3 regions of the Rossellomorea sp. FM04394 genome follow, and region 1 is predicted to be linked to each of the others. Evidence: riboswitches for the same ligand, from Rfam matches in the RefSeq annotation. Region 1 holds a riboswitch; each other region holds the start of a gene.
What was found. Region 1 has a riboswitch for S-adenosylmethionine ahead of ACCB35_RS11795 (YezD family protein). Riboswitches for the same ligand answer to the same signal wherever they lie in the genome.
Positions count from the first base shown of each region.

Region 1 (6,456 bases):
AAATCTGGCATTGGAGATGGCTGGCGGTGACATTTTCTATAAAACGTTAAAATGTCTCGACTATTTCGGGAGAATGGTCATATACGGAGTCGCAAGCGGGGAGCAGAGCAGATTTTATCCTTCTTCATTGATGGCAAAGAATCAATCTGTTATCGGGTTCTTTCTCCCTCCTCTCATGAGAGATGCTGAACTAACCCAGAAAACCCTTCATGAAATCTTTCATTACGTCGCGTCCGGGGAATTGAAAGTAACGGTTGGTCATGTGTTTCCATTAGAGGAAGCAGCAAAGGTCCATTCACTCATGCAGGCAAGAAAAACGGTAGGAAAGGTAATCCTGCAGCCATAATACTAGCTGGTTAGTATACGATCCATCTTATAGGGGGGAATCTGGATGAACTTACGGTTATCAGATGAACAAAGGATGATCCAAAAAACCATCCGTAAATTTGTTGAGAAAGAACTGATACCTTTAGAAAATGAAGTGTTAAGAAATGAACGGGAAGGAAAACCAAGTCTTTCCACGGAAAAAAGAAATGAGCTGCAGTTAAAAGCAAAGGAAGCAGGGTTCTGGGGGATCAATACACCTGAAGAATACGGTGGAGCGGATCTCGGGCAAATGATGATGGCCATTGTTTATATGGAAATCTCCAAAACCTTTGTGCCTTTCAGTTTCGGTGGTTATGCAGATAACATCCTATACTATGCCAACGAAGAACAGAAAAAGAATTATTTGATACCCACTATAAACGGAGAGAAAAAGTCCTGCTTCGCCATGACGGAACCGGGAGCTGGATCCGATACTCAAAACATTCGGATGACCGCAGTGAAGGATGGAAATGAGTGGGTGTTAAATGGTGAAAAAACCTTTATTACGGGCGGAAATGAAGCAGACTTTGTCATGGTCATGGCGGTGACCGATAAGGAAAAGCATCGGCGGACGGGTCGGGACGGAGTAACCTGTTTTATTGCCGATCGTAGCATGGGATGGACATCTGAATACATTCATACCATGGGGGAATGGGGACCGGCCAGTCTGTTTTTTGATGACGTGCGGGTGCCTGAGGAAAATATTCTGGGTGAAATCGATGGTGGCTACAATCTGGGCCTGGAATGGATCGGGTTCGCACGGTGGATTGTAGGGGCACAAGCGGTAGGGGCAGCGGAACGCTTACTTCAAATGGCGATCGACTATTCAAAGGAAAGGGAGACATTTGGAAAGCCAATCGCGGATAGACAAGCGATTCAATGGCAGATCGCTGACTCTGCCGTGGAAATTGAAGCTGCCAGATGGCTTGTGCTAAATGCAGCATTCACGCTGGATCAAGGAGAAGATAATCGCCATGTTGCATCGATTGCCAAGCTGTACGGATCGAATATGGGCAATCGGGTAGTGGATCGGGTCCTTCAAATTCACGGAGGGATGGGCTACACAAGAGAGCTTCCCATCGAACGCTGGTATCGTGAAGCAAGGTTGTGGCGGATTTATGATGGTACGGATGAAATTCAAAAACTGATCATTTCACGGAATCTATTAAAAGGGCATGTGAAAGTGGGCCAATTTGTTTAAAGCGATGGGGAGGTAATGTGAATGGGTAATAGATTCAGAGGAAAAGTAGCTTTAGTAACAGGCGGGAGCCGGGGGATCGGTAAAGCGATTGCAAATCTCTTTGCAGAAGAGGGGGCAAAGGTTGCCATCATTGACGTGGATGAAGTGGCGTTGATGGAAGTCAGTGAGGAATTAAGAGAGTATGAAATATATACAAAAGTTGCGAATGTAGTAGAATCCCAAGAAGTAGAAGAGGCCATTAAAGAAGTCTATGAAACTTTCGGCTCCGTTGATATTGCCGTCAACAATGCAGGAGTCATCAGAGACAATTTGCTATTTAAAATGACCGATAACGACTGGCAAACGGTCATGGATGTGCATTTGAAAGGATCATTTAACGTAGCGAAGGCAGCGCAAGGTTATATGGTAAAGAACAAGTATGGTCGTATTATTAATATCTCGTCTACTTCTGCACTGGGTAACCGCGGACAGGCAAATTATGCCACGGCTAAAGCCGGCCTTCAAGGTTTGACGAAAACTCTGGCTATTGAGCTTGGTCCACGTGGGATTACGACCAATGCAGTCGCCCCCGGATTCATCGAAACGGAAATGACCAGGGAAACGGCGAAGCGGATCGGAATACCCTTTGAACAACTGGTGGAAGCGAGTCTTCAAGGAATTCCCGTAGGAAGAAGCGGGCAGCCGGAAGATATAGCGAATGCAGTGGCGTTTTTCGCGGATGAAAGCTCGTCATTCGTTAACGGTCAAGTCCTCTACGTAGCTGGCGGGCCGAAAGCCTAAAGGGAGAAAGAGGTGAAGGATATGTTTCAATCTTATATTGGTAAGCGCTCAACTTCCGTAGAAAACTATGTGGAAAAAGGAGCAGTACGTAAATTTGCCGAAGCCATCGGTGATCTCAACCCCATTTATGTTGATGAAGAAGCAGGAAGACGATCCAGATACAGGGGGAATATCGCTCCCCCCACTTTTCCCAGAGTGCTCGACTATGGAACGATTGAAGGTTTTCATTTACCAAACGTCGGGTTAATTCATGGTGAACAATCATTTCACTATGAAAGACCACTGAAGGTCGGGGAATGCATTCGGTGTTACACGAAAATAAAAGATTACTATGAACGGAAAGGTTCGGGTGGAACACTTGGTTTTCTTGTAATAGAAGACATCGGTGAAGAATCAGGAGGGAAAAGGATTTTCACATCCGAGGCGATTGTCATCATCACAGAAGCGGTTAGAGAGAGGTTGGGAATATGACTACACTATCATCCTTAAATATAGGTGAAACGCTTCCCATTGTTGAATTAGCTCCAGTCTCGAGAATCGACTTAATCAAATACGCAGGAGCATCTGGGGATTATAACCCCATTCATACAATCGATGATGAGGCACATAAATTGGGTCTTCCAGGGGTTATTGCCCATGGCATGTGGACGATGGGTAATGTCTCCAAGCTTTTTAGTGATTATTTTGAAGAAGGATATATCAAAGAGTACACCGTCCGGTTTAAAGGAATGGTTGTATTGAACGATGTCATTACATTGAAGGCAGAAGTATCAGAGAAACAGGATGATCTTTTACATTTTAAAGTCTTTGCGGTCAACCAGGACCAGAAGAAAGTGCTCGAAGGTAAATTAATGATTCAATTATTTTGATCACCGGGGTAAAATAGTGTCCTATAGCGTTCATAAAGCGAATAGAAATAAAGAGAATGAAGGCTTTGCAAGAAAAATAAGTAAAAAGACACAAATCCGATGGAAAAACTCGGGTTGACTTCCCCGTAGAATATGATATTATTTAGAATATTAAAATTAATAACTCTTATCCAGAGTGGTGGAGGGATCTGGCCCCGCGAAACCCAGCAACCTACGTTATGTAAGGTGCTAATTCCAGCAAAATGTGAAGTCATTTTGGAAGATAAGGTATCCTTACCTGAACAACTTTCCAAAATGGAGGGTTGTTTTTTTCATTCATGATTTTTCTGGATAAGATAAAAATTGGGGGAATCATGTGACTAAAGAAAAAAATCAAGAAGCAGAGTATGATGTAGTAGTCGAAAAGATCACTTCGATGTTGAAGACGATGAGTTTCGGGTCGATTACCATTGTGGTCCAGGACGGTAAAGTCATTCAATTGGAGAAAAACGAGAAAGTGCGAATTAAATAAGCTGACTAGACAAACTAGAGGCGCATAACAGAGATAAAGGAAATCCCTATATCTTGTTATCGCCTCTTTTTGTTTGGATGAGCGGGAAAGGGGTGTATCATGTTAACTTATCAAACTTGGAAAAAACCATCCATCGAATTTGAAATTGATCAGGTCTATAAAGGAGCGTTAAATGTTCTCGAGTGGACGTATGACCATTATGGTGAAAGTGTCGTCTATGCATGCAGTTTTGGCATTGAAGGGATCGTATTAATCGATCTCCTTACCAAAGTACAGCCGAAAGCAACCATTGTATTTCTTGATACAGGAGTTCATTTCAAGGAAACCTACGAAACGATTGAAAAGGTGAAGCAGAAGTATCCTGGTCTCACCATTCATATGAAAAAGCCTGAATTAACGCTCCAAGAACAAGCAGAAACTTATGGAGATAAGTTGTGGGAGAAAAACCCCAATCAATGCTGTCAAATTCGAAAGCTTGACCCTCTAAAAGATTCCTTATCCAAAGGAAATGCTTGGATTTCAGGGTTAAGAAGAGAACAATCATCTACAAGAAGTCAGGTTGAATTCATCAATAAGGATGAAAAGTTTCAATCCATTAAGATTTGTCCTTTAATTCACTGGACGTGGAAGGAAATTTGGAGGTATGTCCATAAGCATAACCTATCCTATAATCCACTTCATGATCAGGGGTATCCGAGTATCGGATGCTTCCATTGTACAACACAAGCCTTAGACATCAATGATCTCCGCTCCGGAAGATGGAAAGGAAAAGGTAAAACCGAATGCGGTCTTCATTAAAAGAGGTGATATTCTTTGCTTGAAATATTCGCCCTGATCATAAGTTTGTTCTTTGCTATGAACATTGGTGCCAGCGGAGCGGCAGCATCGATGGGGGTTGCGTATGGTGCAGGAGCCATAAAGAATATCAGGGTAGCACTATGGATCTGCGCTGGAGGTGTCCTTAGCGGGGCGGTTTTAGGTGGTGGAGAGGTTGTTAAAACCATTAGTTCAGGGATTATCCCGCAGCATTTACTTTCCATCAAAATTGTGGTCATCATTTTGTCATCCGCCACCATATCCTTGTTTCTGGCAAATGTGATAGGAATTCCGCTGTCTACAAGTGAAGTGACGGTCGGAGCGGTTGTAGGAGTCGGAGTCGCATATCAAGTTCTTTATGTGAAATCACTTTTAACGATCATGTCATTCTGGGTGATTGTCCCGGTCATTGCCTTAGGGGTTACATGGGTATTCGGTATAGGTTTAGTAAAACTTGAAAAGCGCGGTTTCCATTTTGAAAAAAGGTGGCTTGCGTACCTTTTGATCATCGCCGGGTTCTTTGAAGCCTTTTCGGCAGGGATGAACAATGTAGCCAACGCCGTCGGTCCATTGGTGGGTGCGGGTTTACTGTCTCCATCCCGGGGGATATGGCTGGGTGGTCTATTCGTTGCCCTCGGAGCGATCTTACTTGGCAAAAAAGTAGTGGAAACAAACGGAAAAAAAATTACACACTATTCAAAAGCGGAAGGAATTGTCATTTCCTCTACAGGAGCGATCCTAGTGATGGTGAGCTCACTGTATGGATTACCGATCCCGCTCACTCAGGTTACTTCATCCTCTATCATAGGCATCGGGATGGCGAAGAACGGCAAACATATGCTGCAAAAGAAAATCGTCAAAAAAATCGTTAAAATATGGGTGGTTTCACCCCTGATTTCACTTAGTATTTCATATTTTCTAGTAAAGCTCGTGATCGATAGCGATCTGTATTCGGTCGTTGTTCCAATAAGCGTCATTATCGCAACTGTGGGAGCACTATCCCTCGTGCGAGTGATCAATGAAGAAAGGCGATCCGTTCACGAAGACGGAGGCGGAATTTAATCTGAATTCCGAGTAAAACAATATGTTAAGGAGGATAAATGATGAGTTTACAGCCCCACGGAGGAACGCTTGTTCAATCGTATTTACCAGAAGAACCCTATGAGGATATTCTACATGAGATCCCATTAGACGAAATCGCGTTAAGTGATCTGGAACTCATTGGAATAGGTGCATACAGCCCTATAAATGGATTCTTGACCGAAGTTGATTATCAACATGTAGTGGAAAGTTTACGTTTGCAGAATGGCAATGTGTGGAGCATCCCGATTACCCTGCCCATTGCAAAAGAAAAAGCAGGAGACGTAAAGAAAGGCTTAAAGAGCCGCCTTGTTTATAAGGGAGAAACATATGGCCTCATTGAAGTTAAGGATATTTATGAACCGGACAAACAGAAAGAAGCCCTTCTCGTATACGGAACGACCGATCCGGTCCATCCAGGTGTCAAGAAATTATTCCAACGGGGAGATGTGTACGTAGGTGGGAAAATCAGCCTGATTAAACGTCCTTCCAAAACGTTCAACGAGTATACATTCGACCCAAGTGAAACGAGAAAATTGTTCAAGGAAAGGGGATGGAAAACGATTGTCGGTTTCCAAACGAGAAATCCTGTTCACAGGGCCCATGAGTATATTCAGAAAACGGCATTGGAAACCGTGGATGCACTCTTCTTAAATCCACTGGTTGGCGAAACAAAGGCAGATGATATCTCAGCGGGCATCAGGATGGAGAGCTATGAAGTTCTGTTACAGAACTATTACCCTAAAGATCGTGTGTTTTTAGGAGTCTTCCCTGCTGCCATGAGGTATGCAGGTCCAAGGGAAGCCATCTTCCATGCACTGGTACGGAAAAAT
Region 1 is NZ_CP168654.1:2,363,253-2,369,708, reverse strand. Features, by position in the region: gene ACCB35_RS11820 (zinc-binding alcohol dehydrogenase family protein) at 1-346, shown strand, start outside; gene ACCB35_RS11815 (acyl-CoA dehydrogenase family protein) at 392-1,567, shown strand; gene fabG (3-oxoacyl-ACP reductase FabG) at 1,589-2,347, shown strand; gene ACCB35_RS11805 (MaoC family dehydratase N-terminal domain-containing protein) at 2,369-2,818, shown strand; gene ACCB35_RS11800 (MaoC/PaaZ C-terminal domain-containing protein) at 2,815-3,216, shown strand; SAM riboswitch class I at 3,380-3,485, shown strand; gene ACCB35_RS11795 (YezD family protein) at 3,572-3,727, shown strand; gene ACCB35_RS11790 (phosphoadenylyl-sulfate reductase) at 3,827-4,525, shown strand; gene ACCB35_RS11785 (anion permease) at 4,583-5,605, shown strand; gene sat (sulfate adenylyltransferase) at 5,647-6,456, shown strand, end outside.

Region 2 (6,456 bases), 960 kb from region 1:
ATTAATAGAATGGCGATACTTGCCAGGCTGATTGATTTTTTCATATTCCTCTCTCCTAACGTCTCCTGATGATTTTTGATAATGTATTCCCTGCTGTCTGCAGTCCCTGCACCATCACGATTAAAATGATGACGGTCACGATCATGACGGATGTTTCAAATCGCTGATATCCGTAAGCGATGGCCAGATCTCCGAGGCCACCGCCTCCGACTGCCCCGGCCATGGCCGATGCACCGACAAGGCCGATGGTCGCAATCGTGATATTCAGGACCAATGTACTCAATGCTTCCGGAATGAGAATCCCGAAGATGATCTGCCACGGCCCGGCCCCCATGGATTCCGCCGCTTCAATGACACCCGGTTCCACTTCAAGGAGGGCGCTCTCTACCAGTCTTGCAATATACGGTGCCGCAAATACGACAAGCGGCACGACCGCTGCCGCCGTTCCGATTGATGTGCCCACTACCAATCTTGTAAAGGGGATGATGGCCACCATCAAGATGATGAACGGGACCGAACGGAACACGTTGATGATGCTGCTCAATATGGAAAAGACGACTTTATTTTCAAGTAAGTGCCCCTTCCTCGTGACCACGACGATGATCCCGAGGGGAAGCCCAATCAACGTTGCAAATAAAAGGGAGAATGACACCATGGCCACGGTATCCCATGTCGCTTCTATAATTCTTGGCCAAAATAATTCCCAATTAACTTGCACGTTTCTCCACCTCGCTTACGAATAATCTGTTCTTCCAATAATCCAGGATCTCTTCTGTTTCGTTCTTACTGCCGATGATCTGTACGATGAGATTCCCGAACGGCTTGCCCTGGAGTTCCGTGATCTGGCCGAACAATACATTGATGTGGGCATCGAATTTCTTTGCCGTTTCGGAAAGGATCGGCGTGCCCGTCGAATCCCCTTTGAAAATGAGGCGGCAGATGCGCCCTTCTTTGCTGTCATTCAATTTGTCAAGAACCGATGCCGGCAGCTGATCATTCATGACACTCTTCACAAAGTTTTTCGTCGTTGGCGTCTGCGGGTTGGAGAAGATATCGAAGACGCTTCCCTCTTCAACGATTTCTCCATTTTCCATGACCGCGACCTTATCACAGATTTCCCGGATGACCCCCATTTCGTGAGTGATCATCACAATCGTAATGCCATACTCCGCGTTGATTCTCTTTAATAAATTCAGAATCGATTCCGTCGTCTGAGGATCAAGTGCGGATGTTGCTTCATCGCAGAGTAGAATCGAAGGCGACGTCGCCAGGGCTCTTGCTATCCCCACCCTTTGCTTCTGCCCTCCTGACAGTTGATCCGGGTAATGCTTCGCTTTATCTTCAAGTCCGACAAACGCGAGCAATTCCTTTACTCTCTCGCTGATCTTTTCTTTTGGCCATTTTGCAAGTTTCAGAGGATAGGCGATATTCCCTGCCACCGTCCGGGATTGAAACAGATTGAAGTGCTGAAAAATCATCCCGATGCGGTGCCGCTCCTGCCTCAGATCGATTGCGGACTGATCTTTCAGGCTGCGCCCCTCTATGAAAATATCACCCGATGATGGTTTCTCTAAAAAATTGAGACAGCGGACAAGCGTGCTTTTCCCCGCCCCGCTGAATCCGATCACGCCATAAATCTCTCCCTTCTTCACTTCGAAGGAAACATTTTTCAAAGCGGTGAATGGGCCATTCTTCGTCTCGAATACTTTCGTAACATTCTGAACTCTGATCATAAGACTTGCTCCTTTCGCTATGTATACTTCTTGTTGACGATCATGGCTCAAATAAAAAAGTGCCCCCCTTCATAAGAAGAGAGGCACAAAAATATGTATATGTCCCGCTCTTCTCATCTTTCAAGTCACATGACTTGATGGAATTGGCACGGTATTCATAAGAACCCGTTGCCGAGGTATCACAGGGCCAGTCCCTCCACCTCTCTGGATAAGAAGATATCGCTTTATTAAGTTAAAGTTATGATGCGTTTTAGCATTAGGGTAATGGTAAAGGATTTGAATTGGTTTGTCAAACCTGTTTTTGAATATTTTGTATTGTGCAGGACTATTCAACTAGGGTCACTATAACCAGTCTTCAATTGGGCTAATACATTCATTTCGTTTCAATTCACTAATTTACTAGAAGAAAATATTTCTATTATTCTGCCCAACCACAAAAAAATAGCAGAAATTAAAAAAGAGACTTAAAGTTAATTTCCATCTTATGAAAATCGGAGAGATCTTAAATTTGGAGCAAGTACCATGCTGATTTCCACCTTCCATTCGTATGTGAATTCGTTCTTACCACAAGTCCGTTATGAAACTTTCCAGATACTTTGCGAGCAATCTTGGATGTTTTATACATTCAAGAAATGGGAATATTACATTCCATTGCCGTCTGATGAACGGCAGGGGTAATTTTTTCACTAAAAACGATAATCAATCAATGAAATTTAAGGAGGCTATTTTTACTATGAGTCGTTTTACCATTCCACGCGATATTTATTTCGAAGAGAATGCACTTGAAGTGTTACGGTCTTTTGAAGGTAAAAAAGCCGCACTTGTTATTGGAGGAGGTTCTGTTAAACGTAACGGAAACCTCACCAAGGTACAGGAACACCTGGCAGCTGCCAATATAGAAACAAAAGTATTGGAAGGTTACAATACAGAGCCGACCTTTGAAATGGTTAAAAAAGGAGCAAAAGACCTGGAGGAGTTCCAGCCGGATTGGATAATCGGCATCGGCGGAGGATCAGCAATGGATTCTGCCAAAGCAATCTGGCTCTATTATGAGCACCCGGACCTTGCTTTTGAAGATGCAATTAAACCATTCGAACTGCCGCGTCTTCGCAATAAAGCGAAATTCGCCGGTATTCCGACGACAAGCGGAAGTGGTTCGGAAGTATCCAACCTTTCTGTTCTTGCCGATGAAACCACGAACGTGAAATATCCAGTTGCTGACTTCGAACTAACACCGGATGTCGCCATTATCGATCCGGATATGATTAAAGAACTGCCGAAGCACATTGCTGCTTATACCGGTATGGACGCATTCACGCATTCAATCGAAGCATATGTAGCGAAACCGCGCACAATGTATACGGATATCCTGTCACTAGGCGCAGCCGAAGTGATCAAAGATAATCTTCTTGCTTCTTATCAGGGAGACCAGGAAGCTGCTAAGAAAATGCACACTATTCAAGCCATGGCAGGCATGGCCTTTGCCAATGCTGTACTCGGTAATGTGCACAGTCTTGCCCACAAAAGTGGTCCAACGTTCGGCATTCCGCATGGCTATGCCAATGCGATTTACCTGCCTTACGTCATCCAGTTTAACCGTGAGGTCGTGGAAGATTGCTTTGCTGAAATCGCCCGCCGTCTTAACCTGAAAGGCAATAACGATACCGAATTGACTGATTCTCTTGTTGAATATATCTATCAATTGAACAAAGATCTCGGTCTTGCTACTACCCTTCAGGACTACGGTGTATCCGAAGAAGAGTTCAACAAGCATGTTGATACAATGGCTAAAAACGCTATGGAAGATCCATGCACAGGCACCAATCCACGTGAGACTAGTGAAGAACAAATGAAAGAGCTATTTAAAGCCGCTTTCTATGGCAAGGAATCTTTAGTGAAAGCGTAAAGATTAATTGAACAAATAAGCAAAGCAGAGCTTAGGGAATTTACCGGGCTCTGCTTTTTACTGGTGAACATGATTCTTCCCCGCCTTCTATTCTTCCTCTTTTTCTTTCCGATTTACGGCATTTTGGGTGATCGTAGGTAGATACGATAAGCAAAGGTAGAGGAAGGACCTTCACTCTACCTTTGCTTATTCCTCTCAACCCCCATAAACAACTATGCTATACTAAAAGAAAAAACACTATTCAGATTATTAAAAGGGGGCCACGGTCATAAAACCAAACATTATCGACATCGTTCAATCCCAGGTCATCGCTTCCATCAAGGAAGAAAAGGACCTCGACAAAGCCATACAGTCAAACGCCAACATCGTGTTCATCCTAACCGGTAATTTGATTACAATGGACGGGTATCTGAAAAAACTGAAGGAAGCCGGTAAAACCACGTTTATACATATTGATTTCATCGATGGGCTGTCCAATACGAAGAGTGCCATTAAATACATAGCAGAAATCTGGGAGCCCGCTGGCATCATCACGACGAGGAGCAACCTGATCAAATATGCAAAGGAAGAAGGATTGATGACGATACAGCGGCTTTTTCTTATCGACCGCAATGCCCTTGACAAAGGAATTGATATCGCACAGAACTGCAAGCCGGATGCGATTGAAGTCCTTCCTGGTCTCATGCCGTCCATCATTGATAAACTGACGACCATGACTACGCTGCCCATCATCGCTGGTGGCCTGATCAGTAATAAGGAAGATATTCTGAATGGACTAAGAGCCGGTGCCCTCGCCATTTCTTCAGGTGATCCGAAGCTCTGGAACCTGGATTTTTAACCAAAAAAAGAGCTCAACCCTTAAGTTGAGCTCCACCTCTATTTATGTTCCTACTTTTTCTTCTTCCTCTTCTGTCTTACTTTTTTTCCGTGTCCATGGAAGAGGAAATGACGTGATTTCATGCTCTTCAAAGAAGTTTCCTATCTTCGTAATGATGAAGGTTACGAATGTCGCAAAGATGACAATGGAATAGAACCCCGCTCCGATACCAATCCCGATTCCCCCAACGTAGAAAATCATCGCAGCCGACGTCAGTCCTTTCACCCGCAATCCATCTTTCAGAATCACACCTGCTCCGAGGAAACCGAGCCCCGATACGATCTGCGCCGCCAGTCGAAACGGGTCCATCACTTTTCCGCTGTCCGGTTGACTGAGCATATTCGCCCCTTCGATGGAGACGATCGTGATCAATGTGCAGGCCACTGATACATACGTATATGTTTTTAACCCAGCCGGTTTATTTTTCGATGTCCTGTCCCATCCGATGATGAACCCTAATACAGCACTCACCAGAATCCGGAAATAGATATCATGCTGCCAGAAAAATTCCGTTGCTTCATTCATGTAATGCGCCATGCCGCCATCCTCCTTAAATGAAAAAGAGATCGCGCCACAAAACGAATGCCTGATTTCCCCACTCCAAAGTGAAAAAACCATACAGTTCGCTTCATAGGTGATCTCTTCTCCTCTTCCTACCAAGCTTCATTCCTCTTAATATTCCTTTTATCATACACCAATCAGCCAACCATTTCAATGATATATCTAAAAATTCTAAATTTTACAGAATGTGCATTGCCACTCAGAATCCCTCATTGTATGATGGAGTTAGTAAGATTATATAGCGGGTAGAGATGAGGAGAACCCTGTGTCAATTCGAGTGTACGATGATCGTGCACTCCATTGCCATGGGGTTCTTTTCATTTATACATAAATACCAATTTAAAAGGAGGAAATGAAGTTGAAAAACAGACCTATCAGCCCTATAGTCGCCCTTCTTGCTTTGGGAATCGCAGGACTTTTATTGCTTCATGGTCACACCGCAAATGCAAAAGAGACCAGCCCGCCTCTTGTCATAACGGAAATCGTCACCAAATCCGCAGGTTCAGGACAGCCCTATGAGTACGTCGAAATCTATAATACAACCTCAGAAGCCATCAATCTACAAGATTATCAACTCCAATACTTCACGAGTAACTTCTCAAGCCCGGCCAACCGATGGCCCATCGAAGACAAAACCATCCAGCCAAAAGAATCCCTTGTGCTCTGGTTAAAGAAATTCGCTTATCCTGATGTACCGCTGTGGGACTTCAACTCCAACTACGACATGTACCTCACTCCCGATGACGTATACGAAATCAAGCTGACGACTTCCGGTCAGGGTTTGCATGACAGCAGCCTTCGCCAAGTAGGGATTGCGGATGCGGAGGACAATATTCTCAGTACTGCGCTCATCAATGATAGGGTAGTCGATGGCATCACAAACCGAAGTATCATTTACAAGGCAACTAGCTCAGCAGCAATGCAGAAGCTCCGAAACGATGAAGAACCGACTCCTGGCACCCTGCTGGCTGAACAAGTGGCCGGTCCTGCGACACCAACCAACCTGACTGCAACACCCGCTAACCAATCGATCACCCTTGAGTGGGAAGCTTCAGAAGGTGCAGTCTCCTATACGATCTACCATTCTGATGGAACGACTACTTCCACGGACACGACCACTTCAATCATGGATGGATTGGAAAACGGGCTGGCATACAGCTTCCGGGTGACGGCTGTCGACTCGGAAGGAAACGAATCCCCGGCCACAAAAGAAGTCCGGGCTATCCCACAGGAGGTCGTGGACAGTGAAGCCCCTGCTACCCCAACCGGACTGAAAGGAACTCCAGGTAGTGATCATGTCAAGTTATTGTGGACCGACAATACAGAGAGTGATCTTGCAGGATACCGCGTCTACATTAATGGAACACTTTACGGTACAG
Region 2 is NZ_CP168654.1:3,326,066-3,332,521, forward strand. Features, by position in the region: gene ACCB35_RS16800 (MetQ/NlpA family ABC transporter substrate-binding protein) at 1-44, opposite strand, end outside; gene ACCB35_RS16805 (methionine ABC transporter permease) at 56-718, opposite strand; gene ACCB35_RS16810 (methionine ABC transporter ATP-binding protein) at 708-1,733, opposite strand; SAM riboswitch class I at 1,844-1,948, opposite strand; gene ACCB35_RS16815 (iron-containing alcohol dehydrogenase) at 2,467-3,639, shown strand; gene ACCB35_RS16820 (glycerol-3-phosphate responsive antiterminator) at 3,956-4,477, shown strand; gene ACCB35_RS16825 (MgtC/SapB family protein) at 4,520-5,053, opposite strand; gene ACCB35_RS16830 (lamin tail domain-containing protein) at 5,436-6,456, shown strand, end outside.
Region 2: it holds a riboswitch for S-adenosylmethionine, as region 1 does, so the genes downstream of both, ACCB35_RS16810 (methionine ABC transporter ATP-binding protein) here and ACCB35_RS11795 (YezD family protein) in region 1, are expected to answer to the same signal.

Region 3 (6,456 bases), 210 kb from region 1:
TCATAGTGTAGATGTACTAGCGCCTAACCACATGACTTCAGAACAGCTTGATGAATGGATTCCACAAGCTGCCTCTGAAGCCCGTTACTTTATGCTCAACCGCTACGGAATCGTCAATGAAAAAATCATTAAAAACCTTAGCTACCTCCATGTATTCGAACTGTTTCTCAAAGAAAAAAATCTCCAGCAATATGACATCATTCACGCTCAAGACCTATTTGCTATTTTCATTCTCGGTCATTTGAACCAAACGTACCAAAAACCTTTACTCTTTACGCCCCACGGGTTCTTTACGAAAAGCCGTTTGAAATTCGACAAAATTCAGAAAGGATCCATCGAAGAAGCTTATTTTACTGAACTTGAGAAAGTAGGTATAAAGGCAAGTACTGAAATTGTAATGATCGCAGATTCCTTTCGACCTAACTTAATGGATTTCGGTGCAAAAGATGACAGGATGACCACCGTTCATACGGGCATAGATTTTAAACCAGTTCCTCATAAAAATCATGAAAACATTATCCTGACGTGTGTCTCCCGACTGTCCCCTCGTAAAGGTCATGGAATTCTCTTAGAAGCATTGTCCAAGCTTCGTGAACACCTGACTAATGTAGAAGTATGGATTGTCGGGGATGGTGTCATGAAAGAAAAACTGATGGAACAAGCGAAAGAACTTAAGCTAAATAACGTAATCTTTTTTGGAAAACGTCATGATATACCCTCTATTCTTTCAATGTCAGACATCTATGTGTTAGCAACTGTAAATGATAACTTTCCGCTATCTGTCATGGAAGCGATGTTTTCCCGGCAAGCGGTCATCTCCACAACATGTGGCGGAATCCCGGAAATGGTTCAGCATGAAGAAACGGGCATCCTTTGTGAACCTGGTAACATTGAACAACTTGCACATGCAATAAAGCGTTTCATTACGAATAAGGAAGAACGCGAACGTTTTGCTGACGCTGCTGAATCCTATGCTCGTAAACACTTAACCAGCCAAGTAATGACGAGAAAAATTGAACAGATCTATCAAACATATTTATGAAGAAAGGAGACTCATCTTGAGGGAGAATAAACTGATCCAGGATCATATATGAAGGTTTTAGTCACAGGCGGTGCCGGATTCATCGGCTCACAACTCGTAGATTTACTGCTCGCTGAAGGTCATACCCCGATTGTTTTAGACAACTTCTCTAATGGCAGGGAAGAAAACGTGCCACGTGGAGTCAAAATATATCGAAAAAGCCTATTATCCGATAAAATTGAAAGGCTTTTCAAGAAAGAACAACCTGACGTCGTCATGCACCTCGCAGCCCAAGTCAGCGTAGCCAAATCACTGGAAAGTCCTGCAGAAGATGCGGCTGTCAATGTATTAGGTACCGTAAAGTTGTTGGAGTACTGCACCAAATACGGTGTAAAAAAGTTCATCTTCTCCTCTTCAAGTGCAGTATATGGTTATACAAGTGAGGTTATTCATGAAGATAGTCCTACTAGCCCAATTTCCTTTTACGGCACCTCAAAATTAGTATCTGAAACCTATATCAAGCTATTTAATAGGCTCAATGATCTTCCATACACCATACTGCGTTACGCAAATGTTTACGGACCCAGGCAACGCTCGGATGGGGAAGGCGGAGTAATAAGCATTTTTATTGAACAATTATTACGCAACGAAGCACCTGTCATTTTTGGAGATGGTAACCAGACACGCGACTTTGTTTTCGTAGATGACGTAGCACGGGCAAATCTTCTTGCCATCACAAATGCAGACAACCAAATCATCAATATCGGCACCAGCACCCAAACATCCGTCAACCTTCTCTGCACACTACTATCGAACCAACTTCACTCTTCCCTGACTCCTGACTACAAACCGAAACGTGAAGGAGATATTCTAAACAGTCACCTATCAAATGCAAAAGCGCTAGACAATCTAAAGTGGGAACCAAATTATAATCTGATCTCTGGATTAGAGAAAACAGTGGATTATTTCAAAAACAATTATAATGTTAAATAAGTAAAGGAAAAGAACCTGGATAAGCTCAGGCTCTTTTCCTTCTTTAGTTATCTTACTCTCAAAAATGAAAATGTTGAATTTCTAAATCAAACATTCTTCCCCAACCTATCTACAATCCATTCAGCTGTTTCCTTTCCATTTTTAATACACGCACCTATGCCCACTCCAAAATACGATGCTCCGGCCAGCTTGACACGTGGTAGTTCGGTTGCGAGAGTTTCATCTAACGATTGAACAGACCGACTGTGTTCAAGATGATAGTTTGGCATTAGGTCTTTCCAATTCGTCACTTCTACAGAAATCGGATCTCCGTTTATCCCGATACTTTTCCTGATATCATCGAGTGCCGTGCTCACAAGTTCTGCCTCACTAAATTCTTTCAACTCTTTATAGTGAGGGTTTGTGCTTTTGTAAAAAAGTCTCAATAAAAGGTTTTGGTTACTGGACGTATGCTTCCACTTCCGGCTCGTCCATGTGCATGCATCACATTTTAATTCGCTGCCTTTTGAGACGATGAAACCAGTGCCATCAGCAGGAAGTTCCTCATCTGGAATATTAAACCCGAGGTAGATCGAAATGAGTGAAGAGTTTTTCAGTTTATTAAAATCAGGTTCAAGTTTTTCATGGGTCAGAATCTTTTGGGTTACATCATGAGGTGTTGCGAATACCACATAATCCGCTTGAATGCTACCTTGACCACCAAGAGTCAGCACATATTTGTCTCCTGTTTTTTGGAGCTTAGTTGTTTCTACTCCCTTTAATATTGTCGTACTGGAGCATTTTTCTTCTAAACGTTCGATGATGGTTGATAACCCATTTTTAAACGAGATGAATTTTTTACTGGAGGTCCCTTGGAATTTTTGTTTGTTTTTAGATAAACCTTTGATAATACTTCCGTATTCATTTTTATAATCAAGTAAGTATGGGAGGGTCGAAGCCATGGTGAGTTTATGCAAATTCCCAGAATAGACCCCTGACAATACCGGCGCCACCTGATTCTCTACCAATTCCTTACCCAGGAATGCTTCTAGAAATTCACCGATTGAACTTTCTTTTGTAAATTGTGTATTTTTAGTTTCAAGGTCTTTAAGTGCTGCATTCTTACCTTCATCCGACACCAAGGTACTCTTGTGAAGAGACTCAACGGTCATGGGAATTCCAAAAATCGTGTCATGCGGAATCCTATGCAATTCGCCATTGGTATATATGTAGGATATGCCTGTTTCATTATAGACAAGTTCATCTCTAAGGTGCAGTTCATCAACTAAAGGGAGAACCCCTTCATTACGGGCCACAATGGAATCCGCTCCTGCTTCCATAATGAATTCCGCTTCTCTTACACTTCTGATCTTGCCGCCAAGCTGGTGATCACGCTCGATGAGTATTAACTTGATATCTATTTCTCGTTCTTTGGACATTTTTTGAAGATGGTACAGCACTGTTAATCCTGTAATTCCTCCACCTACGACAACGACTGTCTTCATACGATTCACTCCAATAATTGCGTTTATGTATACAGGTTATCATGTTTTTTGTTGATTAGAAAAAAAATCTGTGTCTGAATTGAGAAAAGGTATCGTGAATAAAGGGGTGTAGGCTGAATTAGGAGCATAATCTGCAAGGCTGGACCGTTTTTTTCATCATTCAATTCTTCCTTCACCTTACTCTCAACATCCTATTCTACCTTTAATTATGCACATTTTATATTAATACCAAGTTGACAACTATGAATACTCAACTATATAATGAATGTAATTCATTACGACTATATACACTTATCCAGAGAGGCAGAGGGAATGGCCCGATGATGCCTCAGCAACAGATTCTATACCATAGAACACTGTGCTAATTCCACAAGCAATTTGCTTGGAAGATGAGTTGAAGTTTTGTTGCATTAAGCCTTCTTCTTATCTACTGGGAAGCGGGCTTTTTTTAATGACCCTTCCTCAACTCGTTTACATTATAAGAGGAGTGATCACAATGGGGAAAACCCTACAGGATGCAATTCATAATCGACGAAATGAATTAATTAACAAATTGATAGCCCATAACATTTTCAAAAAAGGAAACAAACAGCTATTCGAGTTGACCCTTCAGGAACTAGAGGACGAATTTAAATACATTCAGAATGAAAGCCATCCGCACAGCGATATAGGCTCGATTCAATGGAAAAACTGTGCAAAGTTAACAAGCTGACAAGAGCCCCAATCCGTGGAAGTGGTTTGGGGCTTCCTGAGTTTCATTCAAATGGTCATGATCATGGTATTTGCAGTTCTTCCTCATGTTTCATTGACAAGTGTCCAGACTTTTTCTAAAATGACATGGGATTGTTTTAGATGTAACTACATATATTTCCATGATAATCCACTCTCATATGAAGGAATACACCCTATGACCCTCAATCTGCAGCATTTTGTGAACGAATTCACCGGCCTCGATAGTTGGTCTCTCTTTTTTATCAGTATTTTCATAAATGTTGTCATCAGTATTCTTGGTTTTCTGCCGAGTGTCTTCTTGACGGCCTTTAACATTTCCGTATTCGGGTTGTTGCCTGGAATCGGGGTTTCCATACTTGGTGAATCATTAGGAGCCATTGTTAGTTTTTATTTATATCGAAAAGGAATTAAGTTTGCCCGTATTGATCAGATTCTGTCAAACAAATATTTTTTTAAATTAAAAGAAGCGTCTGGTACGGAATGGATATTTCTTCTATTCTTCTTTCGTATGGTTCCATTTGTGCCTTCAAGTGTGGTAACCGTTGCGGCTGCCTTTAGCTCTATTTCAATTGTGGCCTTTTCCGTGATCAGTTCTGTGGGAAAGATTCCTTCGTTGTTAATTGAGGCATTCGTGGTGGTGAATGTGTTGGATGCGGATAAGGGCACGGTTATTTTGTTGGCGGGTTCAGTGGTGATCGGGATGATTTATTTGGGATATCGTTGGAGAATGAAAAGATTATGATTTTGGCCATTCCAAGAATCCACTCTATTCAAGGATAGGAAAAAAGACGTCTACCACACGGCCAACGTCTTTTTTCTTGATTACTTATTGTCCATTCACCTCGACGGCATCCTTTTTGTAATATTCTGCAAAGATCTCCGCAAATGCTTCTGTTGAGTTATACAGTTCTACTAAATTATTTTCCACTCCACCAAACTCAAGAAGCATGGCTCGCTCTGTTAGATCCTGGTTATACACCCCATTGCCTTCTGCTCTTGTTTTGATAAAGACTCCGCGGCTGATGCCGGGATACTTTTCTTCTAACTTAGCATTCAACTCTTTCGCGATTTTCAGATTCTTTTCGAAGTTTTTGTTTTCTTTTCCCACTATGAAAAATAAGCGGGCATAGTTTTTGCCGTTAATGGTTTTGGTAGTGATGCTCCGTGGCTGAGAATCCCTATGGATATCGATCAAGTACGTTAAGTCATCGTTTTGGGCGATGGCTTCCTGTACTAGTCCTCTTGATAACTGATAGGATTCAAAATATGTCCATGACTTGTCTTTAAGTGCTTTGTTTACATCTGTCTTATCCTGAACTGCCCCAATCCCCCTAGCTTCAAGCTCTTGCTTTAATTTGGACCCTACAGCAATGACGTTAACCTTCTCGTTGGTACTCGCTGGATCTTTCGAATCGTTATTTTTAATTAGCGGGCTGAACGCTTCCCAGCTGTGTGAATGATAGATGTAGACGGATTTTTCATCAATCTCTTGAACTCCGTCTCCTGAATTGTTGTTTGCCTGATCAATTTGGCTCTGATCGATTTCCTGATCCTTCAACTGATCTTCTGTTGGAGCCGGTGATTCATTTGGGAGGTTCGTAATGTCAGTCCCCTTCCCCGCAACGGCTATGTGAGTATGATAATTTTCGATTCCTGGGATTTCCCGTCCAAATAAACTTCGCGGATCAAGGAGTGAAACATTGGTGACACTTTCCAACCAATCAAAATCATTGTTTAATGCTGCCTCATTCGTAACCCGCAATCCTGTCATTTCCTGTGACAACAACATAAGAAACGTTTCCTTCGGTACTAGTTCCGACATTGATGAATACAGTAAACTATCCACCCTCAATTTAATGGCAGTTGATGAGATCAACCATACGGTCAAGTACATGAGGACAATACCGATCAATACTACCCGAATGATTGCCTTCATAGAGACGAATACTAGTGGGACTAAGCTATTGTTGTTTCGAGACTTATACGACATCATCAGTACCCCTATATAAAGTATTTAATAGTTAACTTTATGCAGGGGGTTGATAGAGTAGAAGGTTTTTCGGGAATTCGGTCGGATTTCCTATTTCACCTCATACCGAAAAATCGTTTTCATCTATTAGTCTAAGTGCATTTCGCAGTAATTCTTGAAGGACTGCTGCGAAAATGGAAATGGTGACAGACGCAAAGCTGATAATGATCCCAACCATAGCAATACCCGGATGAAGA
Region 3 is NZ_CP168654.1:2,148,934-2,155,389, reverse strand. Features, by position in the region: gene ACCB35_RS10710 (glycosyltransferase family 4 protein) at 1-1,042, shown strand, start outside; gene ACCB35_RS10705 (NAD-dependent epimerase/dehydratase family protein) at 1,091-2,014, shown strand; gene ACCB35_RS10700 (protoporphyrinogen oxidase) at 2,101-3,498, opposite strand; SAM riboswitch class I at 3,787-3,894, shown strand; gene ACCB35_RS10695 (Fur-regulated basic protein FbpA) at 3,995-4,210, shown strand; gene ACCB35_RS10690 (TVP38/TMEM64 family protein) at 4,406-4,972, shown strand; gene spoIIP (stage II sporulation protein P) at 5,057-6,223, opposite strand; gene ACCB35_RS10680 (DUF2975 domain-containing protein) at 6,321-6,456, opposite strand, start outside.
Region 3: it holds a riboswitch for S-adenosylmethionine, as region 1 does, so the genes downstream of both, ACCB35_RS10695 (Fur-regulated basic protein FbpA) here and ACCB35_RS11795 (YezD family protein) in region 1, are expected to answer to the same signal.